3 regions of the Marinomonas sp. AWM4_232 genome follow, and region 3 is predicted to be linked to each of the others. Evidence: predicted binding sites of a transcription regulator. Region 3 holds the regulator's gene; each other region holds the start of a gene.

Region 1 (10,344 bases), 4.0 Mb from region 3:
GACATCCAACATCAGCACGGTCATAGCGTATCGTATCAATGTGTCGATCCCTAAACGTTCAACAAAACGACCATTTATGGTGGTTGCTAACATCATCGTAATGACGTTGAGACCAAATAAGAAGCCAAAGAGTCCTTCGTCAACGCCATAGACTTTGATGTATACGAACGATGCCCCTGTCACAAAACACATTAAACCTGCGAAGTGCAATGAGCCTGCCATGATGTAGCCCATGATGATGGGTTGGCGAGTCAGTTTGTAATAGTTGCTCATGGCTGTTTTAAATGACAGTGGTGTTCGCTGTCCTGATGGCAATGTCTCTGGGATGGTTTTTAAGAAAAGCACAATGGCTAAGATGGCAAGCAGCATTAAGAAAATGAAGATCGCATGCCAATTGAAAACAACCAGAATCGCTCCCCCAAGAATCGGAGCAACCAATGGTGCCAGCGCCATAACCAGCATGACCATCGACATCGCTTTGGCGAACTGATTGGTACTTAGGTTATCTTTTACTAGAGCAGGGATGGTTACCGCAACGGCGGCACCGCCGATGGCTTGTATAACACGGCCACCCAATAGCCATTCATAAGTGCCTGCAAGCGCGCAGGCGAGGCTGCCGAGGCTAAAAATAATCAGCCCAATAACAACTACTTTTCGACGTCCAATCGCGTCCGATATTGGGCCATAAACCATTTGAAAAATAGCAAATACCAGCAAGTACACACTGAGAGTCAGTTGAATGTGACTGATATCTTGGTTTAAGTCTTGGGCCACACTAGGGAAGCTTGGTAAATAAGCATCGATGGCCAAAGGGGTAATGCCTGACAGCAATCCTAGGACGAGAATGATCGGAAGAGTAAGTTGCATAGCACTCCATTTAAAGGGATGTGAATATTAATTAGTTGATTGTGTCAATTATAAGGTTGTCTTATTAGTACGAATACCTGTAATTAAGGAAAGACTTCTTAATTAAGCGACCAGTCAAAGCGGACGATAGTGCTCTACGCATTTCTATGGTTCACTTGACGTCATTTTTTTAATCAAGATTAATTATAGTAGAACCTATGTTGAAATTTTTTGAACGGTGGTTAAACGCCTACCCTGAGGTTGACCCCCAACAAGCGCCAAAGACACTGTTTGCGTTTTGTCGCTACTACTCCAAAGGGGCTGAAATCCCCTTATTACTGATGTCTTTGTTGACGGCCATTGCAGCCATACTAGAAGTGACATTATTTAGTTTTATGGGGCAGTTGGTTGATTGGTTGGTAACTAAAAACCCTGAAACGTTTTTAAGCGAAGAATCTGGACGTTTGATTGCCATGTCATTGATGGTGCTAATCGCCATGCCATTGGTAACCTTTTTACATTCGGCTATTGTTCATCAAACTTTGTTGGGTAATTACCCAATGCGAATTCGCTGGTTAGCGCACCGTTTCGTATTGCGCCAAAGCGTATCTTTTTTTCAAGACGATTTTGCTGGTCGAGTTGCGACAAAGGTAATGCAAACATCGCTAGCTGTTCGAGAAACCGTGATGAAGTTGCTCGATGTGCTGATGTACATCTTGGTGTATTTCATTTCAATGCTGGTTTTGATTGCCCAAGCGGATTATCGCTTGGTGCTGCCAATGTTGGGCTGGTTGGCAGGTTATATCGCTATTCAGTTGTATTTTGTACCTCGCTTGCGCCGTATATCAGAAGAGCAAGCTGACGCTAGGTCCACCATGACAGGACGAATAGTGGATAGCTACACAAACATATCGACCGTCAAGCTATTCGCTCATAATCAACGTGAGCTGTCCTATGCAAAGGAATCCATGAACGGCTTTCTAGCGACGGTTCATAAGCAAATGCGCATGGTAACGGGGCTAAATGTCTGTGTTCAGAGCTTAAATTATCTATTGGCATTTGTGATTGCTGCAGTTGCCATTGGCCTTTGGTTAGGCAGTGCCATCAGTGTTGGCGCCATCGCCATTGCGGTGAGTTTGGCTTTGCGGTTGAACGGCATGTCACAGTGGATCATGTGGGAAGTTAGCGCGTTGTTTGAAAACATCGGCATGGTTGCAGATGGTATGGGAACGCTTTCAAAACCGCTCACGATTCAGGACAAAGACGATGCTAAGCCTTTGTCGATTTCGAATGGGGACATTCATTTCGATCAAGTCGCGTTTCATTATGGTAAGGAAGATATTTCCGTCATTGATGCGTTAGACCTTCATATTAAGCCAGGTGAAAAAGTGGGCTTAGTAGGGCGCTCAGGTGCAGGTAAATCGACTATCGTTAATTTGCTTATGCGTTTTCATGATGTCGAACAGGGGGCCATTAAAATAGACGGTCAAGTGATCAGTGATGTTCAACAAGAATCCTTGAGAGCGGGTATCGGTATGGTGACTCAAGACACGTCGCTGCTTCATCGCACCGTGCGCGATAACTTGATGTACGGTCGCCCTGATGCCACAGAAGAAGAGATGATCTCTGCAGCGAAGCGTGCTGAAGCGCATGAGTTTATCCTCGGGCTAACTGACCCTTATGGCAATACTGGTTACGATGCCATGGTGGGTGAGCGTGGTATTAAGCTGTCAGGTGGTCAAAGACAGCGTATCGCCATTGCGCGTGTGCTGCTTAAAAATGCGCCGATACTGGTGCTAGATGAAGCCACTTCTGCACTGGACTCCGAAGTTGAGGCAGCCATCCAACATAGCTTGTATCGTTTGATGGAAGGAAAAACGGTGATCGCAATTGCCCATCGACTTTCTACCATTGCCGCGATGGATCGCTTGATTGTGCTGGATAAAGGCGCGATTGTTGAGCAAGGCTCGCATAGCGAGCTGATCCAGCAAGGCGGGATTTACGCCAAACTCTGGTCACACCAAAGTGGTGGGTTTATTGCTGAAGACATCGACGATGTTGAAGCCGCGCTGAGCGCGGCTAAGTAATCAATGAAAGTAAGGCTAATTTATTGTTTAGCCTTGCTTTTCTTATTGGCTAGCCATAAGAACTGGTAAGGCATCAAGGTGACTTGAGCAAGTCTGTCCTCGTATTTCTGATCAGTCACTAAGTCCGTCCAATCGTCTGTCGCGATTAAGTTAAGCTCAGCTAGATTAAAGCTTTGTGGCTCATCGGTAATGTTATAGATCGCAAACAGGCTTTGGCGACGATCCAAGCTTTGGCGCCAAAATGCGAACAGCTTGTTACCCGTGTGTAGGACATACTGTGTCGCATTAGGATGAAAGGCCGGTTGGGCGCGTCTTATTTGAATGAGGTTGCGCAACGCCTGAAACACTTTTTGATGGTGTGATGGCGTATTAAGCTTGTGCTCTAAATCGTCCATATCCCATATGTGACGGTTGATAGAACGGAATTGGCCAGTATTGTCGACTCGCGCATAGTCGTTTTCAGTACCGAACAATGAATGAATATAAAACGCGGGCAACCCTTCAAGCGCCAACTGTATGGCCGCTGCACACATAAAACGAGCAAACTGCCATTGGTCAGGTCCTTTACTTACGGAACCACTTAAGGCATCCCATAAACTGATATTGATTTCGTACGGTTTTGCTTCCCCCGTCAGCGTTGTTCTTGAGCTAATCTTTCCGCCAAAGCGCTTCATGGTGCTGATGAGGTTGTCCAGCTCCCATTCACTTAGAAGTCCTTCTGTAGGACGCAAACCAACGCCATCATGGGATGCGACAAAGTTTAAGTAAGTCGTACCTTGCTGTGCTGGCGGCATACGCATTAGCCAGTTCTTTAAATGCTCGCAGTTTCCAGATACCAAGGTGTTAATCAACAGTGGTGGCAATGAGAAGTTATAAATTAAGTGTGCTTCGTTGGCGTTACCAAAGTAGGTTAAGTTTTCTCGGTTAGGGATGTTGGTTTCGGTAATAATGACCGCGTCTGGAGCATAATGCTCGATCATCAAACGCAGTAAGCGAATCATTTCATGGGTATTGGGCAGGTTGATACTGGGTGTACCAGGGCTCTTCCAAAGGAAAGCGACCGCATCCAATCTAAACCAGCGAATGCCTTTTTCTAAGTAGAGACGGATGATGCGCAAGAACTCCATCAACACCTTAGGATTTTCGAAATTCAGATCAACTTGGTCATGGCTAAAGGTACACCACACGTATTTGGTGCCATTCTTGGTTTGAACCTCGCGCAGAAGCGGAGAGGTTCTGGGCCGTACAACATTGCTCAAGTCAGCGTTAGGATCGGCCTCATAAAAATAACTTGCTCCTGGTTCAACGCCAGCTTTGAAATTTTCAAACCACATACTTCGGCTTGAACAATGGTTGATCACCAGATCCCCCATTACTTTGAAGTCCTGCGCTAAGGCTGAGATATCACGCCACTTACCAGCGGATGGGTTAACGGAGGTGTAATCCATCACACTGAAGCCATCATCCGAGCTGTATGGAAAAAATGGCAACAGGTGGACAGTAGAGATGCATTGAGCCAGCTCTGTTTTGACGAAATGATGCAGCGTATTGATGGGTGGCTCATTCTCACGACGTAGGGTGTCGGCATAGGTGATCAGCATGATATCCGACTGATCCCAGATGTTTCTGTGAGGCTGTGGGGATTCTGTTTTGGGATCTAAGCCAAAAGTGGCTAAGCAATTTCTCGCCATTTCCCCTGTATCTAAATGTGGATACAGAACTTGTAAATGGCCAATTAATCGCTGTTCTAAATGTGAAAGGGGCGCTGCATCCATGAATATCTACCTTATAAATCGTCGTGCATGAAGTGGAATGGTAAGCGGTGCTGGGTATTACGGGCTATTTCGGCCCGTATTCCAGCATGTCTTGTGCCACCGCTTCTTCAAGTTGTTGCATTACACCCGGGAAAGCGCTGGCTACACGGTTCCAGCTTGGAATAAACGGTGCTTCCATAGGGTTTTCTAAATACATGTTGCCGGCTTTCATGATGTTGCTAGCAAACAGTTCTACCGCTCGTTCTTCAGAGTGCACATCCAGTTTCAAACCATTAATTTCCGCGTCATTACGGTAGGTTTCGATGAAGTCTAATGCGACTCGATAATAGGTGGCTTTGATGGTGCGGAAGGTTTCTTGGTTAAAGACGATGCCATTGGTCGCCAACTTACGGAAGATCGCTTTGGTAATATCGATCGACATTTTAGATAAGCCGCCATCGTCGTTATCCGCAGATAAATCTTGGTGCTTATGATCGTACGCATCGGCAATGTCTACCTGGCATAAACGGTTGGTAGAGTAGTTGCGATACATTTCTGATAGCACACCAATCTCTAAGCCCCAATCACTCGGAATTCGTAAATCTGTCATCACATCGCGGCGGAACGAAAACTCACCTGCTAGTGAATAGCGGTAGCTGTCTAAGTAATCTAGGTAGTCTAAATGACCTAATACCTTCTTGAGTGAGTAGAGCAATGGTGTTACCAGTAGTCGGCTTACACGACCGTTCATTTTTCCGTTTGCCGTGCGGGCATAAAAGCCCTTACAGAATTCGTAGTTGAAGTTAGGGTTTGCAACAGGGTAGATCAAGCGAGCTAGCAAACTGCGGTCATAAGTGACGATGTCACAGTCGTGCATGGCGACGGCGTCTGCATCGGATGATGTGAGTGCGTAGCCCATACAGAACCAAACATTACGTCCTTTGCCGGGATCATTCGGTGATAGTTTTTCACCTTTAAGAATCTCATCAATGGCACGCAAGCGAGGACCATCATTCCACAGCACTTTATGTTTCTGTGGCAGTTCGGAAAAGAATTCTAAAGCGTGTTTGTATTGTTCTTCAGTGGCGCGATCAAGGCCGATGATGATCTCAATCGGGTAAGGTACTTGCTTAAGATGGCGAATGATATTAGGCATTGCTTCTGTTTCAAGCTCGGAATACAAGCAAGGCAAGATCAGGGCCATTGGGCGTTTTTTAGCGAATTCACACAGCTCACTCTCCATCTCTTCGAGAGGGCGTTGTGACAAATTATGCAGTGTTGTTAGTATGCCGTTTTGGTAAAAATCACCCATTGTTTGTCTCCTTTAGCATGGTTCATGCTTGTTCGGTAGGGCTGTTTGCCTACCGAAAAATTAAATAAATCCTTCGTTTGTCAGCGCTTGGTTAATCGCTTCGCTCCAACCTTTTGGTCCATATGAGTCGGTAATCCATACGTCATTTCGGTTGGGTATTTCTGGCGGTACGTGAACTGGCGAGCGTACTACCACAGGAATGTTGGCTTTGCTTATCATCTCAACGTCGTTTTCCCCATCACCTAAGGCAATGCTCTTGACGACATCAGACGTATTGTTTTGATAACGTTCGGTAAGCCATTTCATAGCAACTGCTTTGTCGCAGTTTTGTCCCATAAGATGGACAAAGCGTCCGCCTTTCTGAACTTTGATGCCTTTCTCAGCCATCAGGCCTCTAAATTCAGCCAAAGCATTATTTGAGTCATTCCAGATTAAGGGTTCAGTGAACTCTCGCTCCATGGAGAGTGTGGCGGTGTACGCATCGAGACCAGTGTGTTCCATCAACTGTTCAACAGTCAGTTCATGGTATCCAACGAAATCAAAGCGTGACTTCATAGTTTTTGCGGTTGCGATCAGCTGTTGGCGGTCTGGACCAAATGCCTTTACCCAATAGTCACCACGTTGCGTCCATTCAGGGGTAGAGTCGAAGCGGCTGTTTACGGGCAGATAAACAGCTGCTCCGTTCTCTACAATAAACGGATCTTTGTGGCGCAACGCATCACGAAGTTCTAAAAGCTCTGCGTAAGTCTTGCTGGTGTTTAAGACGCAAGGAATTCCTAGCGTTTTTAAACTGTTAAGAGCGTCACTGGCCGCAGAAAAGTCATAGCTATAATGATCAAGTAACGTGCCATCTAAATCTGTAAAGACTAATAAAGTGGTCGTCATACATTCGGTGACGTTGACTTCAATGAAGCGCATCACCTTTCCTCCTTTGCAAATATCAGTCAATGTGCCTCTGACCTGTTTTGGGACATTCACTGTGTCATGGCGAAACTGACCGACACAGAAGTGAAAGCAAAATACTTGCCAGAGCATGAATTAAAAACAATTTGACGATCAGTTTATCCCTTCAGCAACACAGATTTGTGACAGTGAAAGGCCCAGTGTTCAAAGGGTTTAGTAAAGAATAAGGCATGAATCTTTAGTGGAATAAAGACGAATGTTTTGCCGCCAAAGTAGTGAGACTTTTGTGCTGAAAACTATTTAGAGATAACAAAGGAAATCATGTGTACTTGCACCAATTTAGTTCACTTAAGGCGCGTCTGCACAATGATGTAAAAGTGACATGCTAGTTTGTAGAACAATCATTTTTTCACTCATTAACGCCACTGGTGGAAGCACTTCGAAGTAAATAATGCTGCCTTTTCAAAGCATTACTGGTGACTTGTATGGGTCTGTTGCCTAGTTTTGGGTTATTCGACTCTTTTCAAAATCTATACTCTTAAAGATGAACTGTTTGCAGTATTATTTCAGAGGATTATTTTGGAAAAGCAAAATATTCCGAGTTTTACTCTAAAAAAAAGTAAAATTCGATATTTGCTCTCTAAGGTAGTCGAGAAGGATTTTTCATATTTTTCACATTAAAAGGCAGGTCATAATGGACTCTTCAACGGGTATTCCCCGTCCACAACTTCAATCCTTAGACGATATTCTTCCACAGGAACCTCTATTAATGATGGGCGCCGGACCAGTGCCTATTCCTGAGCGCGTTGCCAAGGCCAATTCAGTTGTGATTAATCACCTAGGCCCGACCATGGCCAAAGTGATTAACCAAGTTAAAAGCATGGCTCGTTATGTGTTTCAAACGGAATCCAAGTGGGTGCTTGGCGTCGCGGGACCTGCCTCCGCCGCCATGGAAATGTCTGCGGTGAACTTATTGCAACCTGGTGAAAAAATCTTGTGTTTGAACAATGGCTTCTTTAGTCACCGAATGGCTGAAATGGCAACGCGCATTGGCGCGGATGTTCATGAGTTACATATTCCAGTGCATGAAGCAGCGGATCCAGACCGTGTTCGTAAAGCAATCGAACAAGTGCGTCCAAAAGTAATCAGTATGGTGCAGGGTGAAACATCCAATACCGTATGCAACTACACACTAAAAGACATTGCGAAGATTGCTAAAGAGTATGGCTGTTTGGTGGTGGTTGATGCGGTGTGTACCCTTAGTACCATGCCATTGAAAATGGATGAGTGGAATGTTGACTGCGTGATTACAGGTGGTCAAAAGGGTCTTTCGTCTATTCCAGGGGTGTCGCTGGTTGCTTTTTCTGATGATGCTTGGCGTGCCATTGAAAACCGCACAACGCCACTGACACATTGGTGTTTTGATGTTCGTTTAGCAGAAAACTTCTGGCATCGTGATGGTTATCACTACACAGCGCCAGTGTCTGGGATTATGGCCTTACATGAAGCGTTGAAGCTGGTTTGTGAAGAGACTCTTGAGCAACGTTTTGCACGTCACTTACGTTGTTCACAGGCATTACAGGCTGGTATTCAAGGTATGGGGCTTGAGTTGTTTATAGAGCCTCCTGCTCGATTAAACTCAGTTGTTGGTATCAGCATTCCCGAAGGATTGTCTGCAAAACAGATCTGCGACCATATTTCAGCCATTTATCGTGTTGAAATTGCTGGCTCATTTGGGCAGCCGATTGTTCGTATTGGACAGATGGGCGAGCAGTGTCGTGAACACAACTTGTTTAGAACACTTCATGCATTTGGCAGCACCATGCGTGACCTTGGTGTGAAAGTAGATCAGCCTAATGGCATGGCAGAAATGGAAGCTTACTTACAGAAAACGCCTAGAATGATTCATCAAGATGTGGCGTAACAGTTAGCGCAATCAGCTTTCTAGATATTATTGTCACCGAAATCCCTGTTTTTAATAAAAAACAGGGATTTTTTTATTTTTGGCCTAAGCTCAATCTGTGTTTCGAAAGTGCTTTAGGGACGTGCTCGTCTTATGCACATATTCCTTAGGTTTTTCTTCGACTTCCATCAGTAACTTTGATAAATGTATTAATAAACAATCTAAGCAGGTTTTAGGCTGAAGCTATATAAAGGGTAACTTCGTGAAAGAAGGTTAGCAAAGCGCATGAGACGCTTTGCTAACTAAATACTTTATTTAACGAAAGGCACAATCAATACTGGAATCGTGGAGCGCCCTAAGACGTTTTTCGCCACACTGCCAAGAAACGTATTCATCACCACTTTGCCGTGAGTTCCCATCACAACCAGATCTATCTCCTTGTCATGAGATACTTGAATAATTGCTTCCACAGGATGGGCTTCTGCAATATGAATGGACTTAATTAAGTGTTTGTATCTAAGTTCATCAGGGTGTTTTTCCCAGAACTGATCAAGTTGCTCGTTTACTCTTTTTTGCGCATGTTTAATGCGCTCTCTTAGAATATCCACACGACTTTTTCTAGTATAGACGTAAGTTTCCAAGGTAAAGCGTGCATCATCTGAGAGCTTATCAATCAGATGTAAAAGGTAAACTTCTGCTTGTGTTTGCTTAGCAATATAGAGCGTGTGTTCCAGTACTCGATTTGCCGATGAAGACAAGTCGGTACAATAGAGAATTTTATCGACTTCAGGAAACATGTTACATTCCTCTTTAGACTGTTAATTAGCCCCTCAGCGATTCCTGAGCTAATTGCCCAGGATGCTTGGTAAAAACAAAGTAATTTCAGGAATAAACGCGATTGTAATCACTGCAACAGTGGACGCCAAGGCAAATGGAATAGCCTTTGCTGTGACTGCTTCCAATGAAATATTTGAAATGCCAGAAGCAACGAATAAGTTTTCGCCCAGTGGTGGTGTAGAAAAGCCAATTGATAAGCAGCAAATCATCACAACACCGAAATGTATAGGGTCGATTCCTAAGCTATAAGTTACTGGTAACAAGACTGGCGTAAGAATCATAATAGCAGCGAGTGTTTCCATAAACATGCCGACAAACAGCAAAAAGGCTATAATTAAAACCCATATTAAATAAAGGTTGTCGGTTAGATTTAGAAGGCTATTTGCAACAATGGTTGGAATTTGATTTTCGACTAATAAGCGCCCAAATACTGTTGCCGTAAACAATATAAGAAGAACTCGTCCAGATAACCAAGTCGTTGTTTCTAGCGAATGAAATAGTTTTTGCCAAGACATTTCTTTATGGATAAAGGTGCCGATGAAAAGAGTATAAAAAATCGCTACGATGGCAGATTCTGTTGGTGTAAAGAAACCTGAGTAAATTCCTCCAAGAATCACTAACGGCGCTAATGCGGACCAAAAACCTAAGCGAAGAGAGTGGCGGATGTGTGCAAAATCCCAACCTTCTGTAGAGCCTAAATAT
Region 2 (10,344 bases), 1.9 Mb from region 3:
TATCTGTATGCAAGACCACTTCATTGTCGCGATACGGGATAGCAGACAACACCTCTCGCTCTAGGTCTGTAGCATCATCACCTAACAAGGCCAAAGCCTGATCGCTGTGGCAAGAAAATACCACCTGATCAAATGTCTCAACGCTGCCTTCTTCTAAGTGCACCTGCACACCTGTATCTGTACGAACCACCTTTTCTATATGGCTTTCAAGGCGAATACGCTCTTTAAACGTTTGTGTAATGGGCTCAAGGTAAGCAGCAGATCCACCTTCAATAACATGCCATTGAGGGCGATTATTAACACTCAACAGGCCATGATTTTTGAAGAAACGTACAAAGAATAGCAATGGGAACTGCATCATTTCCTGTAAGGTTGCTGACCAGATTGCACTGCCCATAGGGATCAAATAGTGACTGGCAAACATATCACCATAGCCTTGTTTGGCTAGGTATTCCCCAAGCGTAATATCCGGCTCTAAACGCCCTGACTCAAGGTCTGCGATCGACTCTTTGTTAAAGCGCAGAATGTCTTTCAACATAGATAAAAACGACCAGTTCACTAAGTTTTTTCGTTGTGCAAAGAGCGTATTAAGGTTGTTACCGCCGTACTCTAATCCTGTGCGCTCACAACTGACTGAAAAGCTCATCTCAGTCGGCTTCGTCGCGACATTGAGTTCTTTCATCAAACGAATGAAATTGGGGTAAGTCCAGTCGTTGTAAACAATAAAACCCGTGTCGATGTGTCGAGTAACACCTTGATCATCTACTTTTTTGGTCGCGGTATGCCCGCCAATTCGAGCATCACGCTCAAATAGGGTTATGTCATGTTGCTTGTTCAGTAGATACGCTGCCGTAAGTCCTGAAATACCGCTGCCGATGATGGCAATTTTCATAACTTTTATCCTTCGCTGGGACGCTTGCGCGCATTAAATTTAAACCATCCTGATGGCGCTAAACGTGCCAACGCCAGAAGAGCTGATAACCGTTTCGGGAATGCGTATTCAAACACACGCTTTTCAATAGCGTTTGCTATTCGGTGCGCGGCTTGCTCTGGGGCCATCAGAAAAGGCATGTCGAAATCATTTCGTTGCGTCAAAGGTGTATCGACAAAGCCTGGCAAGATACAAGATACCGCCACATCATCTGGGGCAAGATCTAACCGTAGTGAATGAAGTAAGTAGCGCACCGCGGCCTTACTGGCGCCATACGCTTCGGAGCGAATAAAAGGAGCTTGTACTGCTTGCGAAGACACTCCCACTAAATGTGCGTTGGCAGTTTGCTTCAGCTTGGGTAGGCAAACTTGTAGAGAGTTAACCATGCCTAGGTAGTTAACTTGGTTCACACGTTCGAACAACGTCCAGTCAGGAGTGTCTACATCAAAATATTCGCAGGTGCCCGCGTTTAAAATAGCCATGTGCAAAGGGTCAGTCATCGACTCTAGTGCCGAGCGTGTCGCATCAATTTGTAACGTGTCCGTCACATCAAAGGCTAAAAAAGATAATTCATCAGGATAGAGCTTAGCGAGTTGCGATAGTTCTCCTTCACTTCGGGCGGAGGCAATGACTCGATTTCCCATTAGCAAATAGTGCTTAGTTAGGGCCAACCCTAAACCAGAGCTTGCTCCTGTTATCCAAATGGTTTTATTGCCCTGCTCATTTGGCATATTACCCCTCCGTGGCCATTCGTTTACGCAGACGTTTTACCGCCCAACCAATAACTGGCACATGTTCATAGATCATCTGCCCCATGTCATAAACGTCTTCATGATAGTAAATGCGATCCGTAAATTGGATCTGGGTCATGCCGCGCACGATATGTGTTTCTTTACCAAGCTTAGGGTGAGAAAAATACATATTCCACTTTATATAAGCACTATCTTTGCCAACCAGCTGATCCAAGAATTCAAATCGGCCACTGACAACATTCTCAGAAGCCTCAGAAAGGTAAGCATGAAGCTCCGCCAAGCCTTGTACTTGATGCACTGGGTCACGGAATTTCACATGACTGGCGTAAACGTCACCAATAGCGTCCAAGCGAGGATTCTTCACATCTTTGTAAAAGGCTTTGAATCGCTCGATCAATTCGTTTGTTGAATTTGCATTGCATGCCTGCATCGCGGAACTACCTATTAATGTTGTCGGATAACTTTATAGTACATACGCTGAAAAAAAATCATCAGATCACTGATCCATTCATCTAAAGCCCCCGTATAATGAAACTGTGAATATAGCTTCACCACACCCAGACTGACCCACGTGCACGTTTGGAGCCCTAGGATGAACACAGTTTCTGAAACGACAGTAGACAACACTTTGTTGGCAGACATGACTCAAGTAGCCCAATCGCGTGATACGGGTGCTTTGGAACGCTTATTTGATCACTATGCCCCACGTATTCGCGCCTTTTGTTTAGCATCGCAACCCGGCGCTAATCTTATGGCAGATGACATCGCCCAAGAGGTGATGATCCGAATCTGGAACAAAGCTCATTTATACAACCCCGCTACTGCGTCGTTGAATACATGGATTTTTACGATTGCCCGTAACGCACGTATTGATTACATGCGTAAAAATGGGCGATACCAAAGCGATATCGATCCAGAAGAGTTTTGGAGCGAAATGGCTGATGAGAATGCCGATCCCTTTCGGGAGGCACAACAACAACGCGACCAAGTTCGCATACGAGAAGGACTAACGCATTTGCCTACTGAGCAACAGCAAGTCCTGTCGAAGGTGTATTTAGAGGGTAAAAGCCACTCTGAAGCCTCAGAAGAACTTGGCTTACCATTAGGTACGGTCAAATCTCGTGTCAGACTCGCGCTAAACAAGTTATCCGTAATTATTAAGAGGTAGTCGCTATGCTTAGCTGCCATCCTTCACTCGACATTTTGACAGATTATTCTTCTGGTACTTTGCCATTGGCGCATGCTTTGGGTGTATCTGTGCATTTAGATCAATGCCCACATTGTCGTGAGCAGATGCGTCGTTTAAATAATGTTGGGGCGGAATTGTTTGCAGAGCAAATGATTGATTCACGCCCAGAGCATATGGCGTCTTTAAAAAGCAACGTATTAGCAGCCATCGTAAACAGCGATCAAACAGCTGCACCTTCTCAACATGAGCCTGAACAAGAGACTGTGTTTCAACACATTCCGCGTTCCTTGCGACGTTTGATACCCAAAGGTTTCAACGAGTTAAACTGGATGCCTCTGACGCCTTCTTTTAAACTTGCTACGTTGAGTGATGAAGCTGGCGGACCACAAATTGCTTTATCACGAGTGAAACCAGGCGCTCGATTGCCAAACCATACCCACACAGGAAATGAAATCACTGTGGTGTTGAAAGGGGCTTTCTCTGATGACGAGGGTTTGTATCGTGAAGGCGACTTTATTTGTCGAGATCATAATCACAAGCACCAGCCTAGGGTCACTAAAGACGCTGAATGCATCTGTTTGATTATCCTAGATTCACCGATTGAGTTTACCGGATGGCTAACGCGATTCCTAAATCCAATTATGCGTTATTTTCATCCCAATAAAGGCAACGCCCTCCCATCGTAGGGCACGCTTTTATGTTTCTGATTGCGGTGAAAAAATAAACTAAAGCCATGAACATGGAAATTTGATATGATTAGAGTTCAATCTATTATAAAAGGAATACACCATGGCTTCTAAAAAGAAATCAGCCGACACTCCAATGGAAACGTCTGCAAGCATTGCGAAACAGATGGAAGAGTTCTTGGCTCGTGGTGGGCAAATCGAACAGATTGATCAAGGTGTTAGTGGTCAGTCCAACCTCAAAGGTTCGCGTCACATTACCTTGGGAAACAGTAAGCCTAAAGCTTAAATGCACGAAAAGCCGATCAATGATCGGCTTTTTGCTATCTAACCTGTCATAAAGTCGACACAAAAACTTCACCGAGCTGTCATCGTCTCTCCCTAGCCTGTTCAAGAGAACCTTGAAGGTGAGTGGAGTAGATCGTGTTACAAGTCGAACAAATCATTTCCAGTAAAGCCCCAGGCTTTTTAGACAAAAGCCCAATCATAACCAAGCCCACCTTGAGCTTGCTTAAACGCCTATTTCACGAAAATGAAGTGAATCAGTTTCTTGAACAAAATGGGCACTGCATTGGATTTGAGTTCATTGATCGCGTTTTAGATCACTTCAATTTTGGCTATCGTGCCAGCCAAGTGGATCGCCGTAACATACCCGCAGTTGGCCGTACTCTGATCGTGGCAAACCACCCTCTTGGCGCATTAGATGGTCTAGCTATTTTGCGTCTCATTGGCGAGATTCGACCTGATGTCAAAATCGTGGCCAACGACCTCTTGTTAGGCTTTGATGCCCTCAAAGGACTTGTACTTCCGGTCGATAACATCGGGGGCAAAACAGGTCGTCAGCAACTCAAAGCTATTATGGACTGCCTACATCGAGAAGAGTGTGTGATTATCTTTCCTGCTGGTGAGGTATCACGCCTTTCTCCGAGCGGAGTCAAAGATCTAAAGTGGAACTCCAGTTATCTAAAAATTGCACAAAAAACCAATAGCCCAATACTTCCAGTGCACATTGGTGGACGCAACTCCATGATGTTCTACACCAGTTCTTGGGTCTATCGCCCCCTCTCGACAGTGCAGCTGGCCAATGAAATGTTCCGCCAGCGTAATCGTCGCATCCCTATTCAAGTGGGCGAACCGATCCCGATTCAAGAGCTGGCTAAGTTGCCATTAAGCAACAAGGAAAAGAACAAACTGGTTAAGCGACACTTGTACCGTATTGCCAAAGGTCGCAAGCCTCTGCTTAAAACTGAAAAAACCATTTCTCACCCTCAAAACCGTCAACAATTGAAACTCGAGCTTAAGCGTGCGGAACACTTAGGATCGACCAAAGACAACAAACAAATCTATCTAGTCGATTACGAGCACGAGTCGAGCCTGATGCAAGAGATCGGACGTTTGCGTGAAATCGCATTTCGTAAGGTTGGAGAAGGCACCGGCGAGCAAAAGGACTTAGACAAATACGATCAATATTATCGTCACCTTGTCCTATGGGATGAAGAAGAACTCGAGATTGTCGGTGCATACCGTATTGGTGAAGTGTACCGTTACTTAAAAGCAGGGCAAGATAAAGGTATCTACAGCAGCACTTTATTCAGCTATAGCTGCGACATGGAGCCCTACTTTGAGCAAGGGATCGAGCTGGGGCGAAGTTTTGTTCAACCAAAGTATTGGGGCAAACGCAGCCTCGATTACTTGTGGTATGGCATCGGTGCCTATTTGATCAAACACCCAGAAGTACGTTACATGTTTGGCCCTGTCAGCCTCAGTGGACATTTCCCACCACTGGCGAAAGACATGATCGTGCACTTTTATCGTACCTATTTTACCGATCCTGAACACTTGGCCACCTCATTCACACGCTACACGATTCAACCTGAGCACAAAGATTTACTGAAAAGCTATTTCAGTGGAGAAAGTTACGAAGAAGACTTTCGCAGCTTAAAAGAGCAACTCGGCAACATCGGTGCCGCTGTCCCCACACTGTTTAAGCAGTACAGCGAATTATGTGAAGACAACGGCGTACGTTTCTTAGACTTCGGTGTAGATGCGAGTTTCGGATACTGTGTTGATGGTCTGGTCCTTGTCGATTTAGACAAGGTGAAAGACAGCAAACGTAAACGCTATCTCACAGGTAACGATGTCGCTCATGAATCTTTATGATGGGAGCGCTGAGAAGCACCTGAGTGATGCTTTAAATACCATAGATATCCAAGCTTAACGGCTAAAGCGATGGCAAGTACGATCAAAACAATGTGAGCGAATTCCATGGAAACCTCCTCGATTGTTGAATGACTCACTGTCATTTTAGCTGCTCAAGCAAAATAATTGTGCATTGTTTGAACAATATGCCCTCATTTTTAGCGTTCAAGTTATGTACTATCGGTTATAGGACTGCTGATTTGGGGCAGGTTGGGGATAACACTCCAAGTTTTCCCCATTGGCGTAAGACTTGCTTGCAAACAAGCTAGATGTGCATAAGTCACACGAATCCTGCCGCTGACTCAAGGAGCTGAAGATGATCGAAAAGAACTATCTAAAAACCAAACCCGAGTGCAAAGTAAAGTTTGCTCTGCCGATAGGGCAAATCGAAGGTGCAAAAAAAGTCTTCCTTGTTGGAGATTTTAATAATTGGGACGAATCTGCCACGCCGATGCGCAAGCAAAAATCAGGCGTATTTTCTTCTACCATCAACTTGGAGAAAGACAAACAATATCAGTTTCGTTATCTGGTGGATGGTACAACATGGCTTAATGATGAAAGCGCTGACGCTTATGTTCAGAGCCCAATCAGCCACGATCAAAACTGCATATTACAACTGTAATTATCACGCTGTTTACGCTTCTCTTCTGAAAGGCTCCTGTTACCAGACAGGTGCCCTTTTCATGTTTTTCGATCGCCCTCACATCTTATTTTTTAGCTCTGCTAGAATTTTTTTTGCTCTATGGATTTCAAAATCACTCATTTTATGTACAATGTTTTTTATTAAACGCTCATTTAATAAAAAACTTAACGCTAAATTTAGGCTAAATGAGCTGACCCAAATACATCCTAATTCAGGATCTAACTTTTCGACTTTGAGAGGTGAAACATGGCACATAAGCAGCAATACATTCATGGCCGCTACGTTGCGTCCACGACGGGTGAAACCTTCGAGACACGTAATCCAGCAACAGGTGAACTGCTAGCAACCCTAGAACTTGCAGGCGAGAAAGAGCTGCAAGCAGCTGTGGACTCAGCCAAACAAGGTCAAAAAGTTTGGGCAGCAATGAGTGGCGTTGAACGTGGTCGTATTCTTAAACGTGCTGCGGACCTGCTGCGCGAGCACAATGAAGAAATCGCTAAGCTGGAAGTACTGGATACTGGTAAACCGCTACAAGAAGCGATCGTTGTCGATATTCAAACAGGCGCTGACGTGATCGAATATTACGCAGGCCTAGCAGACAAAATCCAAGGCGACTTCCAAGACCTTGATGCGGACAGCTTCTTCTACTCACGCCGCGAACCACTAGGCGTGTGTGCTGGCATCGGTGCTTGGAACTACCCAATTCAAATTGCTTGTTGGAAATCTGGCCCAGCCTTGGCTGCGGGTAACGCAATGATTTTCAAACCATCTGAAGAAACACCGCTTACGGCTTACAAACTGGCTGAAATCTTCACTGAAGCAGGCCTTCCTGACGGCGTATTCAACATCGTTCAAGGGGATGCTCGTACGGGTCAATTGATCACAAACCACCCTGAGATCGACAAAGTATCCTTCACTGGTGAAGTCGGCACGGGTAAAAAAGTCATGTCTGCTTCAGCGTCTTCACTTAAAGATGTCACCATGGAGCTAGGTGGTAAATCACCACTGATCATCTTCCCTGATATGCCTGTAGACCAAGCGGTTTCCGGCGCAATGCTTGCTAACTTCTACACTCAAGGTGAAGTCTGCACCAACGGTACGCGTGTGTTCGTTCACGAAGACATGCTAGAAGCCTTCAAAGCAGAGCTGAAAGCGCGCACTGAAGCCATGATCATCGGTGACCCAATGGACATGGATACGCAAGTTGGCTCTTTGATCAACCAAGGCCACATGGAAAAAGTACTAGGCTACATCGATGCAGCAAAAGAAGCTGGCGCAACACTGCTATGCGGCGGCGAACGCTACACAGAAAATGGCTGTGAAAACGGTGCCTTCGTCAAACCAACGGTATTCACCGATTGTACCGATGATATGCCACAAGTTCGTGACGAAATTTTCGGCCCTGTTATGTCTGTCCTGAGTTTCACAGATGAAGACGAAGCGATCCGTCGTGCCAACGATACTAAATACGGTCTAGCCGCAGGTGTCTTCACGAAAGACGTGAGCCGAGCTCACCGTGTGATCAAGCAACTTGAAGCCGGTATTTGTTGGATAAACACTTGGGGCGCGTCACCTGCAGAAATGCCTGTGGGCGGATACAAAGAATCTGGTATTGGCCGTGAAAACGGTGTCGAAACCCTACGCGCTTACACACAAGTGAAAAGCGTATTGGTTTCTATGACAGACATTCCTAGCCCTTACTAAGGTAGCGGAGACATCATGAGCGAAGTATATGATTACATCATTGTTGGCGCCGGCTCTGCGGGCTGTGTGCTAGCAGATCGCCTAACGGAAAGTGGCGAGCACAAGGTTCTACTCGTGGAAATGGGAGGCTCTGACAAGAGCATCTTTATTCAAATGCCAACCGCATTATCGTACCCAATGAACACGGATAAGTACGCATGGCAATTCCACACTGATAAAGAAGACGGCCTTGATGGCCGTGAAATGCACTGCCCACGAGGCAAAGTGTTAGGCGGCTCTTCTTCTATCAACGGCATGGTGTATGTTCGTGGTCATGCCTGCGACTTTGATGAGTGGGAAGAAAATGGTGCCGAGGGGTGGAATTACCAGACCGTGCTGCCTTACTTCAAACGTGCTGAAACTTGGTCTGGCGGTGCTGACACCTATCGTGGTGGTGATGGCCCATTATCGACCAACAATGGTAACGATATGACCATGAATCCGCTGTACCAAGCCTTTATTGATGCTGGGGAAGAAGCAGGCTACGGTAAAACAGACGACTACAACGGTTATCGCCAAGAAGGCTTTGGCCCAATGCACATGACCGTTAAAGACGGCGTTCGTGCATCGACGTCAAACGCTTACCTGCGCCGTGCCATGAAACGCCCGAACCTTACCTTAAAGACAGGCGTTTTAACTGAAAAAGTCTTGTTCGATGGCCAACGCGCAACCGGTCTTGAGTTCCGTGTAAACGGACAGAAACAGCAAGCAACAGCGTCAAAAGAAGTTATTCTAAGTGCTGGTTCAATTGGCTCACCAACCATCTTGCAACGCTCAGGTGTTGGTCCAAAATCGGTACTTGAAAACGCTAATGTGCCAGTGGTTCACGACCTACCTGGTGTGGGTGAAAACCTGCAAGACCACTTGGAAGTGTACTTCCAATACTGGTGTAAACAGCCGGTGACGCTGAATAGCAAATTAGGCTTGATCAGTAAAGGTTTAATCGGCACGCGTTGGATTTTGTTCAAAGACGGTCTGGGTGCCACCAACCACTTTGAATCTTGTGGTTTTATCCGCTCACGCGCGGGCCTTAAATGGCCAAATATTCAGTACCACTTCCTACCAGCAGCCATGCGCTACGACGGTCAGGCAGCGGTTGACGGCCATGGTTTCCAAGTACACGTAGGCCCGAATAAGCCAGAGAGTCGCGGTAAAGTTTGGATCGAGTCAAACGACCCGGAAGCGAAGCCACGTATTCACTTTAACTACATTGGCACAGAACAAGACAAACAGGACTGGCGCGACACCATTCGCCTAACCCGTGAAATCTTGCAACAGTCTGCCCTTGACGAATACCGCGGCGAAGAGATTCAGCCAGGTATGAACATCCAAAGCGATGAAGAAATCGATCGCTGGGTAAAAGACAATGTAGAAAGTGCCTACCATCCGTCTTGTACTTGTAAGATGGGCGCTGACGACGACGCGATGGCGGTTTTGGATGCCGAATGTCGTGTACGCGGAGTAGAAAACTTACGCGTGGTAGATTCCTCTATCTTCCCAACCATCACCAACGGCAATTTGAACGCCCCAACCATCATGGTGGCAGAGCGAGCGGCCGATATGATCTTAGGTAAATCTCTGCTGCCAGCGGCCAACGCACCAGTATGGATTCATCCTGAGTACCAGACTCAACAGCGTTAAGGTTGGGTCACAGCGTTACTCCACTTTTAGGCCTCCTCGGAGGCCTTTTTTGTGTTCTGACAAGTAGCCTTCAGGAGTATTAGGGATTCAGATCGCCCTCACCAAAATCAATTTCTAGCTCCACGCGCAAGCGCGAGAAGTCGCTGCAAAATTGTTTTGGTAACTGCCTTAAAGCACCGCTGAATTAACATCGTAGCACCCGACTCCTTTCGGGGATAGGCTTCCAGTAGCCTTTGGCAATTAGCCCTCAGGAATATTAGGACTTCAGATTACCGCCACCAAAACCAATTTCTAGCTCCACGCGCAAGCGCGAGAAGTCACTGCAAAATTGTTTTGGTAACTGCCTCAAAGCACCGCAGAATTAGCATCGTACGACCCGACTCCGTTCGGGGATTGGCTTCCAGTAGCCTTAGGCAATTAGCCCTCAGGAGTATTAGGGATTCAGATCGCCATCACCAAAATCAATTTCTAGCTCCACGCGCAAGCGCGAGAAGTCGCTGCAAAATTGTTCTGGTGACCGCCTCAAAGCACCGCTGAATTAACATCGTACGACCCGACTCCGT
Region 3 (10,344 bases):
TAGGTTGGTGAGCTTTTCACCTAAGTCTTGCAGAGCTTCCATTTCTCTTTTTACTTGAGTTTTGCTCTTGTATTCTTCTTCGTTGTCTTCGTAGTGTTCAAAATCTGTCATGGTTAAATCGTTCTATAGTAAAAAGAGTGTGGCTAAGCCCAAGAAAGACAAAAAGCCAATCACATCGGTCACGGTTGTCAAAATAACACTTCCCGCTAAAGCAGGGTCAATACCAAGCTTTTTCAATGCGATGGGTAACAATGTACCTGTCAATGCAGCAAACAAAAGGTTGATAACAATCGCGCCAGCTATGACGTAAGCAATTTTAATGTCTCCAAACCATACGGTTGTGAGCAAAGCGATTACGGAGGCCCATAATACACCATTTATCAAGCCAACGACGACCTCTCTGTTCAAGAGCCATCTAGCATTCGATGAGCCAATTTGGTTTAAGGCAATGCCCCGAATTACAAGTGTTAGGACTTGTGAGCCTGCAATGCCTCCCATGCTCGCAACAATCGGCATTAAAATCGCTAGTGCAACGACTTTATCTAGTGTGTCTTGGAAAAGACCAATAACGTAAGAAGCAATAAATGCAGTAATCAAATTGATGCCAAGCCAAACTGCCCTACGTCGAGTGGTTTGCATGATGGGGGCAAAGGTGTCCTCGTCATCATCTAAACCAGCCATTTGTAGCATCGAGTGTTCTGCTTCGTCTCGGATAACGTCTACGACGTCATCAATGGTGATGCGACCAAGTAGTTTTTTTGTTTCCGGATCAATGACAGGGGCAGAGACCAAGTCCATCTTTTCAAAAAGCTGCGCAACTTCGGCGGCGCTTTGATGGGCATAAATGACATCACAGTCCGTTTCCATGATGTCACGGACTATGGTGTCCGTATCGGCTACTAGGAGTTTGCGCAGGGGGAGAGTCCCCAGAAAGCGATCGGATCTACTGACAACCAATAGGTTATCAGTCATTTCTGGGAGTTCCGAGTGTCGTCGTAGGAAACGGAACACGATATCGATAGTAATATTTGGCCGAATCGTTATCGTGTCGGTGTTCATCAAGCCACCGGCCGAATCCTCAGAGTAACTCATTAAGGATTCCATGCGCGCACGATTTTGTGCGGTCATGGAGGCCAGCACTTCCTTAACCAAGGTTTCAGGAAGCTGTTGCAGGATGTCTGCTAAGTCATCATTGTCGAAGTGTTCAGATACCGCTAATAAACGCTCGGTATCCATGTCCTTCATGAATTGAACACTAATCTCTTCTGAGACGTATTGTAAGACATCTCCTTGATTAGCATGATCAATCAGTTCCCAAAGAAGTTTACGCTCTTTAGGGGGGAAGATTCTAGAAGGCGAGCAACGTCCTGTGCAGGTAGAGCACCATTGAGCAAATAACGAATTTGCATGGTGGCGCCGGATTCAAGAGATTCGGCAACCGTCTGTAAGTGTTCTAAAGTGGACTGATCGCTCATTCGGCTATTCGCCTTCTCCAAATCGATCATTAATAAGTTCGATGATGGCTTCCATTGCTGCGGCCTCGTCCTCTCCGTTTACTTTCACATTTATGGTCGTACCTTTCGCAGCGGCAAGCATCATCATTGCCATAATGCTCTTTCCATCAACGTTTCGGCCTTCTTTCTCGATCGTGATGTCAGATGTAAATCGGCTTGTTGTTTCTACCAACTTGCCAGCCGCGCGAGCATGAAGCCCCAATTTATTGATAATTTCGACTGATTGTTCCAGCATGAGGGTGTCCTTACAGTAAAGCGTTAAACGCTTCAAACAAGTCTTCGTTGTTTTGTTTTTCTCTCAATTGATTTAACTTCTGTTCTGCTTGTGCTAGTTCCGCGATCTGCGCGAGAGTGGCTAAGTGCTCGTCACACTGATGTGGCGGAACTAATAAGGCAAAAATTAGGTCAACGGGACGTCGATCAATTGCGTCAAAATCAATTGGCTCTTCTAGTGACATTAATACCAGCGTAGCACTGTTTACTTGCTCAAGACGGCAGTGCGGTATCGCAATGCCATTGCCAATGCCTGTGCTGCCCAGCTTTTCGCGTCCGAGCAGGGCGTCATAAACTTCATCTGCGTTACAGTGTAGTCGATCGCTAACTGATTCGGCTAACTGCTCTAACAATCGTTTTTTACTAGAGATCTGTTGTTTCGCAAACACTAGATCTGTTTTTACTAAATTTTTAACTGACATATTTGCTGGCCTTTAAATCAGTCGCTTCCGCTCGTTTGATGGCGGAATGTTCATCGCTTCACGGTACTTTGCAACAGTGCGTCGAGCAACTTGAATGCCCTGGTCGGCTAAAATAGTTGCTAGTTTATTGTCACTTAATGGCTTTTTAGGTGGCTCATCTGCTACCAACTTCTTAATCATGGCACGAATGGCTGTGGACGAACACTCGCCACCAGATGAAGTGTTTACATGACTAGAGAAGAAGTATTTCAGTTCGAAAATGCCTCGGGGGGTATGCATGTATTTTTGCGTTGTAACACGTGAAATAGTGGATTCATGCATACCTACTTCTTCGGCAACGTCATGCAAAACCATAGGTTTCATGGCTTCTTCGCCAATTTCAAAGAACTCAACTTGTTTCGATACAATGCAGCTAGCAACTTTTAGTAAAGTCTCGTTGCGGCTCTGTAGGCTTTTCATAAACCATTTAGCTTCTTGTAAAGAATTTTTTATATAGGAAATATCATCGCTTGATGCTTTGGAGTTCACCATAGCCGAGTAGGTTTCGTTAATCTTAACCGGTGGCAGAGCGTCGTTGTTTAGCTCTACTTGCCAAACGCCATTGTTTTTCTTCACGGTAACATCAGGGATAACATAGTCTGTTTCACTGGTATCAATCAACGACCCAGGTCTCGGGTTGAGTTGCTGAATTAGGGTGATAACTTCTTTCAGTGCTTCTTCTTTAAGCTTGGTCTTACGGCTAAGTTGCGCGTAGTCTCTGTTGCCAAGCAAGGCAAGGTGTTGATCGACCACGCTAAAAGTCGCTCGATAAAGAGGGTGTTCTTGATAAGCTTCCAGTTGTACAAGCAGGCATTCACGTAAATCTTGTGAGCAAACACCAACAGGATCGAAGCGTTGTAAGCGGTGTTGCACGGCAGTCACTTCATCAAGCTCTAGATCTTCGAGTTCGACGGTTAAAGCCTGGAAAATCTCTTCTAAGCTCATTGATAGATAGCCATCTGTTTGCACGCTATCAATAATTGCATAAGCAATTTCAATGTCACGGTCTGACATATGAGTCAGATTAAGCTGCCAGATTAAGTGGTCTTGCATGTCTTCGGACAGAGCATTTCTGCCGTCGAGATCTTGTTCGCCTTCAAAAGCTGGGGTATCAGCTGCAGCTGCAGAATTTTGGTATGTGTCATCCCAATTGCTGTCTATAGACAGTTCGTTAGGGATGCTTTCCGTCCACTCAGACTCGAGCTGAGGTGTCTCGGAGCTGATTTCGGAGCTTTCGTTATTGGATTCGCCTGACGTACTAAGCTCAGTTTGACGTGAATCGCTCTCAGTTTGAAAACCTTCTTCTTCGTCCAATTCCAATAATGGATTGGATTCAAGAAACTCATGAATTTCTTGTTGCAAATCAAGAGTCGACAACTGCAGCAATTTAATTGCCTGCTGCAGTTGTGGCGTCATGGTTAACTGTTGTCCGATTTTAAGTTGCAGGGACTGCTTCATAGCGCAACTCTTTTATAATTAAGTATTTGGAATGACTTGTGCATAGTACTCCCTTTTCATAGGAAAAATAAGGGGGCTTATAGTTTGAAGTCGTCGCCTAGGTAGATTTTCTTAACTTGTTCGTTGTTTATAACGGCCTCGGCTTCGCCTGATGCAATGATACGGCCATTGCCAACGATATAAGCCTTATCACAAATGTCTAATGTTTCGCGAACGTTATGATCCGTAATCAGTACTCCGATTCCACTGGCTTGTAAGTGTTTGATGATGCCTTTTATATCACCAACCGATATTGGGTCGACACCGGCAAAAGGTTCATCTAATAGGACAAATTTAGGGTTCATGGCCAGAGCGCGTGCAATTTCTACGCGGCGTCGTTCGCCGCCCGATAAAGCCATACCTAGATTTTTGCGAATATGGGTGACGTGGAACTCCTCAAGTAGGCTTTCCATTTTAGCGATACGTGCTGCCTTAGTGAGATCTTTTCGCGTCTCAAGTATCGCGAGAAGGTTATCTTCTACTGTCATTTTACGGAAGATAGAGGCTTCTTGCGGTAAATAACCAATGCCTTTTTGAGCGCGACTGTGCATGGCGTCTTTGGTGACATCTTCGCCATCAATGAAAATGCCGCCTAGGTCATTTGAAACCATACCAACGATCATATAAAAACAAGTCGTTTTACCTGCACCGTTAGGTCCTAACAAGCCGACAGCTTCGCCGGAACGAACTTCTAGTGAAACGTCTTTCACTACTTGGCGTTTTTTATAGCTTTTGGCTAAATGTTTTGCTTCAAGAATCGCCATGTGTCTAGTTTGCCTGTTCGCTTTGGACGGGTTGCAGGGTCATGTTAACGCGACCACTACCACGGTTTTCAGCATTAAAAGTGCCGTTATTCAATATATAATGAATAAAGTCGGCTGAAATTTCGTCTTCGCCGCGCTGGAGGTAGCCGTTTTTATGGATTTCCAGTTGCCCGTTCGCAACGTTGTAATTCAATGTGTTGCCAGTTGCTTTCATTTGATCGCCAGCTTCATTTAGCTGTTGAGTAAATAGTGAAGGTGTTCCTTTCGCGGCTAATGACTCAAACTCACCGGTTTCGGGGTTTGTGTTGATAGTGAGAGATTGTGCTTCTATTCGAATACTGCCCTGAATGACGACAACATTTCCACTGTAGTTAGCAGTGCCTTCCTTTTGGTTAAATGCTGCTTTATCGGCCTCAATATTAATTGGTTGTGAAAGATCGCTTGGCAAACTGTAGGCAGCGCTGCTTGCGAGACTGATTAGTCCCCAAGCTATAAGATGTTTGTTACTTTGAAACTTCATAGTGTCCTGAAACGCCTCCATTTAAGGTTGCGGTATTGTCAGTAAGATTGAAAAATATGCTAGCAGATTTGGTAGTGCCTTGAGGCGTAATGAGTTCGCTGTTCCCATGACTGATAATCGTTTGGTCGTCGTTGTTGAAAACTAGTGTATCCGCATGAATGCGACCAGTCTCAACATTGTCTGCGTAGCGAATTACTTTGGCGTTGTGATTGAATGTGACCGTGTTTTCTCGATCATTTAATAGGCCGTTTTCTGCAGAGGTAACAGATTTTAAGTTTTCTGTGTAGCGGGTCACGACCGGAAGCTCTAGCGTGGTTTGATTTCTAAGGTAGTGGTTGGCCGTTTGTGCTTGCAGTACTTCTTGTAACTTGCCATCTTGGTTATAAGAGCGAGCGGTGACGTCTTCCAAGAAAAAGTCAGGTGCGTCAGATAATTTTTGTTCGTCCAATATGTAGAGTGTTGGGCGGTTTCCAATAAAGAAAACCGCTATTGATACAAGGGCGATGGCTAGAAAGCCAGCGATGCCTTTGTGTCGAAAAAACTTTTTAATTGATGTTTGCATGATCTAGCCAGAGATTGCTAACAGGTACAAGTAGGCACCGTATCCGCCTAGAAGTGGCAATGCTAACCATCGAGGGATGCTTGCTGTGCGGTGCTTTGAGTAGATGATAACAGCAAATGCAAATAAAAGGGTAAAACCAAACATCCACCAGTAATCTCGTTCAATTACCGTATTTTCAATGATGCCCGGTGCAATCAATGCAGGTAAAGGAAGTACTGTCGCTAAATTGAATATGTTGGAGCCTAAAACATTGCCGATTGCTATGTCGTGGTGTCCTTTTCGTACACTAGTAATGGAAGCTGCCAATTCTGGTAGGCTGGTGCCAATCGCGACAATGGTGAGGCCGATGACTAAATCAGACACTCCTAATGCTGAGGCAATGCCGATGGCTCCCCATACTAGTAGCTTAGAGCTGCCAATAAGAACGGCTAAGCCGATGGCGGCAATTAACAAAGAGCGCGCCACGCTACCGCCATCGTCTTCAGGTAAATCGCCTGTTAATTCTTCCTCTAAGTTTTTTGAATTTCTTAGCAATAGGAAGAGGACGCCAATAAAGGCAATAATCAACACTACACCATCAATAAAAGATAGGTGTTGATCAATCATGAGAAAACCTGCAAGCAGAGTGACGCCAAGGACTAGAGGGATTTCTTTCTTCACTAAGCTGCCATTGATCGGAACAGCGGCCAACAATAGCGTTGCGCCAAAAACTAAACCAATGTTGGCAATGTTTGAGCCAATGACATTCCCCACAGCAATGCCTGGTGCATTGTCTAATGCGGCAATGGTCGACACGACCATTTCCGGAGCAGAGGTACCTAAAGCAACTAATGTAATACCAATAACAATAGGGCTTACATTAAGCTTTTCAGCAACTAATGCGGCGTGTTCAATAAATTTGTCTGAACTGATAACGAGTAAAATAAGGCCAGTAATCAGTGCTAAGGAAAACATGAGCATTCGCTAAATACCTAAAGACAGTGAGAGAGGATCGTAAAGCGCACCATTTAATGTGGTTTATTGAAGGATTTCAAGAGGCTGGCGTTACAAGCTGGTTTTGATGGCGTATCTTTTACATTTTTACGGTGCTAGTATCCGTTCGATTTTAATTCAAGGAGTCATCAGTGGAAGTCTATGTTGACGTCAAGAATTTGTCCTTTCATCGAGGTGGTCGTGCTATTTACGAAGACATTACCTTGCAAATACCAAAGGGCAAAATTACTGCAGTTATGGGGCCAAGCGGTGTAGGGAAAACAACGCTTTTGCGCTTGATTGGTGGTCAAATTGAAGCTAGCTCGGGCTCTGTAGAAGTGGCTGGTCTAGATGTGGCGCAGGCATCCAGGAAAGAGCTGTTTGAGGCGCGCAGAAAAATGGGCATGTTGTTTCAAAGTGGTGCGTTATTTAGTGATATGAGTGTTTACGAAAATGTCGCTTTACCACTGCAGGAACATACCGATTTTGACGAGGCGATGATACGCGATATTGTGCTGATGAAATTGCAAAGTGTTGGTTTGCGTGGTGCAGCTTATCTAATGCCAGCTGAGTTGTCTGGCGGTATGGCGCGCAGAGCTGCGCTAGCAAGAGCGATCGCATTAGATCCTGATCTAGTTATGTATGATGAGCCTTTTGCGGGTCAGGATCCTATTTCTAAAGGCGTGTTAGTGGAATTGATTAAACGTCTTAATCGTGCTGCGAACATAACCAGTGTCTTGGTGTCTCATGATGTTGAAGAGTCGCTTAGTATTGCCGATCATGTTTGCTTGTTATCGGCAGGACGAGTCATTTTAGCGGGTACGCCTGATGAGGTCCGGCAGTCTTCAGATCCCAGGGTTGTTCAGTTCTTGCAAGGGCAAGCAGATGGGCCTGTAGGTTTTCATTACCCTGCACCTAATTATGAAACACAACTGTTAGAGGCTTAGTGTCAGTGAAGACAATATATCTTGCCATACACAAATACATCGAGTCGGTGGGGCAGGCAGGTGTTTTTCTATTTCAATCTTTGTTTCGATTGCCTGTTCGCTGGGATGAGGCCATTAGGCTCTACTTTAAACAAATTTATTCGGTTGGTGTGCTGTCGCTGATCATTATTATTGTCTCAGGTGCCTTTATTGGAATGGTGCTCGCGTTGCAGGGATATTCCATATTGACCAATTATGGCTCTGAGTCGGCAGTGGGGCAGCTACTTGCCTTAACCTTGCTGCGTGAATTGGGACCTGTGGTAACAGGGTTGCTGTTCGCTGGGCGGGCAGGGTCAGCCTTGACTGCTGAGATTGGTTTGATGAAAACAACTGAGCAGTTATCCAGTTATGAAATGATGGGCATAGATCCGCTACGACGGGTTATTGCGCCAAGGTTATTGGCAGGCGTAACTTGTATGCCCATTCTAGCGATAATATTTTCAGCCGTGGGAATTTGGGCTGGGATGCTGGTGTCAGTGCAGTGGCTTGGAGTGGATGAAGGCTCTTTTTGGAGCAGCATGCAGCAGTCCGTATACTTTAATACCGATATCATGAATGGTGTGATGAAGTCTTTGGTATTTGCTATCGCGATCGTATGGATTGCTGTGTACCAGGGTTATGTCTGTCAGCCAACCTCAGAAGGAATTGGTCGTGCGACGACCCGAACTGTGGTGTTGGGGTCATTGGCTATTTTAGGGTTAGACTTTTTGCTAACCGCAGCAATGTTTGGAGATTTTTGATAATGAAGGATGCGAAAGCAAACGTTTTAGTCGGCTTGTTTATGCTATTTGGTGTGATTGCTTTTGTTTATCTCGCCATGCAGGTCAGTGGATTAGCATTTAATGAGAAATCTAACGGCTATACGATACAAGCACACTTTGATGATATCGGTGGTCTGACAGATAGGGCTAAAGTAACCATCGCTGGGGTGACCGTAGGCCGAGTAGAGAGTATTGAATATGACAAGCAATACTACATGGCTAAAGTGACGATGAGTATTGATGCTACAGTAGATAACATTCCTACCGACAGTGCTATCGCAATTCTGACAAGTGGTTTGATTGGTGAGAAATATCTAGGAATTTCAATTGGGGCTGAGGAAGACGTGCTTAAAGATGGAGATGAAATCTACGATACTCAATCTGCACTGGTTCTTGAAAACCTGATTGGTCAATTTCTAATGAGTGCAGGGGGAGATGAGTAATGCGTATTAAAGCCATTGGTATATTTTTGATGTCTTTATTGTGGGTTTCGCACACATTTGCTGCCGTAAACCCTGAGGGTGCTCGAGAAGAGGTGCTTCGAGTTGTAGGTGGCTTCAAGACCAAAATAGTGGATCAGCGAGATGTTCTTGAGGGTGATCCGCAGAAATTGAGATCGGTTATGAGGGAAATCATAGCGCCGGTTGTGGATTTTGATGATTTAGCTAAAAAAGTAATGGGTAAGTACTATCGCCAAGCATCGCCAAAACAGATTAGTGAGTTTGTCTCTGTAACCGAGAGTACGTTGCTGAAAACATACAGTGCTGCGGTGATAGACTTTGACCCAAGCCGCTTGACGGTTTTGCCGCTGGCACGACAAAAACCAGGACGCGAAGTACGTGTAGACGCTAAATTTCAGCTTAGCGATGGTAGTCCTGTTGATATTGCGTTTTACATGGAGCCTAAATCTGCTAAGCAATGGATGTTAAGCAACGTGGTGATCAATAACATCAACTTCGGTCTGACCTTTCGTAAGCAGTTCGGGGTGATGATGCAGCAGAATGGTAATGATATTGATCGAGCTATTGCAGCTTGGCAATCTTCATTGGCGTCTGGAGGGGAATAAAATGGAGTTGCAGACAGCGGATGCTGTTTGGCGTTTAGTGGGACGCTATGATGCGACTGAATTATTAAAGATTAAGAAAAGTTTGGTTGGGGTGAAGTACTCAAGCGATCAATCCCTTGATCTTTCTGGACTAGAGTCAATGAATGCCCCAATTATTGCCTTGTTGATTGAAATAAGGCGTTCTGGCAAGGCTCTGACCTTATTGGGTTGTCGAGCAGAGTTTAAAGAAATGTTTAAACTCTATGGTGTACAGAAGATATTTCAGTTCGACTAGAAAACGTAAACAGGAGGAAACTCCTGTTTTTGCGTTATAAAGCTGACAAATTCTGAGTTGGCTGGGGTACAATAGTTGTCATAGAACATTGAATAGAAATTGGAGTTTTTGTGAACGCCTCCGAAGTGAAAGCTTTATTAGAATCAAAAATTGAAGGCAGCCAGGTAACGACTGACGGTGCTGACTGCAGCTTCCAAATCACAATTGTTGCTGAGGCTTTTGAAGGCCTAAACGCAGTGAAACGACAGCAGCTTGTTTACTCTCATTTACAAGACGCAATATCTTCTGGTGCAATTCATGCCATTACGATGAAAACGTATACACCAGCTCAATTTGCAAGTCTTTAAAAATTAAGAGAGAAATGAATGGATAAATTGCTAATTACTGGCGGTAACACTCTGAATGGTGTGGTGCGAGCGTCAGGAGCAAAAAATGCTGCTTTGCCGATTCTTGCAGCGACACTGCTTACTAAAGATCTTATCACGATCAAAAATCTTCCTCACTTACATGACATTACCACTATGTTAGAGCTACTTGGCTCCATGGGATGTGGTGTTGTGGTTGATGAGCGCATGAATGTTGAGTTAGATGTCTCTTCATTGGATAACTGTGACGCACCATACGAACTTGTGAAGACAATGCGTGCTTCCATTCTTGTTTTGGGGCCTTTGGTCGCGCATTTTGGTCGTGCTGT

The links. Region 3 encodes sigma-54, which starts transcription at its own class of promoters, with help from an activator protein. Its sites were predicted from a motif close to TGGCACNNNNNTTGCTNT; they were not measured.
Region 1: a site for sigma-54 is predicted at 7,011-7,028, ahead of ACXAC1_RS00085 (HAD-IIB family hydrolase). Genes of this name have one in related genera too.
Region 2: a site for sigma-54 is predicted at 5,994-6,011, ahead of ACXAC1_RS09920 (isoamylase early set domain-containing protein). Genes of this name have one in related genera too.

The regions. Positions count from the first base shown of each region.
Region 1 covers NZ_JBSWTA010000001.1:20,061-30,404, reverse strand. The annotation lists gene ACXAC1_RS00105 (Bcr/CflA family multidrug efflux MFS transporter) at 1-867, opposite strand, end outside; gene ACXAC1_RS00100 (ABC transporter ATP-binding protein) at 1,065-2,933, shown strand; gene ACXAC1_RS00095 (alpha-amylase family glycosyl hydrolase) at 2,954-4,708, opposite strand; gene ACXAC1_RS00090 (glycosyltransferase family protein) at 4,773-5,999, opposite strand; gene ACXAC1_RS00085 (HAD-IIB family hydrolase) at 6,060-6,917, opposite strand; gene ACXAC1_RS00080 (pyridoxal-phosphate-dependent aminotransferase family protein) at 7,597-8,826, shown strand; gene ACXAC1_RS00075 (universal stress protein) at 9,117-9,602, opposite strand; gene ACXAC1_RS00070 (TRAP transporter large permease) at 9,651-10,344, opposite strand, start outside.
Region 2 covers NZ_JBSWTA010000001.1:2,086,846-2,097,189, reverse strand. The annotation lists gene ACXAC1_RS09960 (NAD(P)/FAD-dependent oxidoreductase) at 1-892, opposite strand, end outside; gene ACXAC1_RS09955 (SDR family NAD(P)-dependent oxidoreductase) at 898-1,662, opposite strand; gene ACXAC1_RS09950 (nuclear transport factor 2 family protein) at 1,664-2,113, opposite strand; gene ACXAC1_RS09945 (sigma-70 family RNA polymerase sigma factor) at 2,276-2,851, shown strand; gene ACXAC1_RS09940 (ChrR family anti-sigma-E factor) at 2,857-3,558, shown strand; gene ACXAC1_RS09935 (hypothetical protein) at 3,662-3,844, shown strand; gene olsF (bifunctional ornithine lipid synthase OlsF) at 3,979-5,715, shown strand; gene ACXAC1_RS09925 (hypothetical protein) at 5,700-5,822, opposite strand; gene ACXAC1_RS09920 (isoamylase early set domain-containing protein) at 6,071-6,376, shown strand; gene betB (betaine-aldehyde dehydrogenase) at 6,644-8,101, shown strand; gene betA (choline dehydrogenase) at 8,117-9,781, shown strand.
Region 3 covers NZ_JBSWTA010000001.1:4,035,588-4,045,931, reverse strand. The annotation lists gene yjgA (ribosome biogenesis factor YjgA) at 1-111, opposite strand, end outside; partial or broken gene mgtE (magnesium transporter) at 124-1,475, opposite strand; gene ACXAC1_RS19205 (HPr family phosphocarrier protein) at 1,480-1,749, opposite strand; gene ACXAC1_RS19200 (PTS sugar transporter subunit IIA) at 1,760-2,209, opposite strand; gene ACXAC1_RS19195 (RNA polymerase factor sigma-54) at 2,222-3,706, opposite strand; gene lptB (LPS export ABC transporter ATP-binding protein) at 3,784-4,509, opposite strand; gene lptA (lipopolysaccharide transport periplasmic protein LptA) at 4,514-5,029, opposite strand; gene lptC (LPS export ABC transporter periplasmic protein LptC) at 5,013-5,591, opposite strand; gene ACXAC1_RS19175 (calcium/sodium antiporter) at 5,595-6,551, opposite strand; gene ACXAC1_RS19170 (ABC transporter ATP-binding protein) at 6,716-7,510, shown strand; gene mlaE (lipid asymmetry maintenance ABC transporter permease subunit MlaE) at 7,510-8,289, shown strand; gene mlaD (outer membrane lipid asymmetry maintenance protein MlaD) at 8,292-8,753, shown strand; gene ACXAC1_RS19155 (MlaC/ttg2D family ABC transporter substrate-binding protein) at 8,753-9,376, shown strand; gene ACXAC1_RS19150 (STAS domain-containing protein) at 9,378-9,650, shown strand; gene ACXAC1_RS19145 (BolA family protein) at 9,761-9,997, shown strand; gene murA (UDP-N-acetylglucosamine 1-carboxyvinyltransferase) at 10,016-10,344, shown strand, end outside.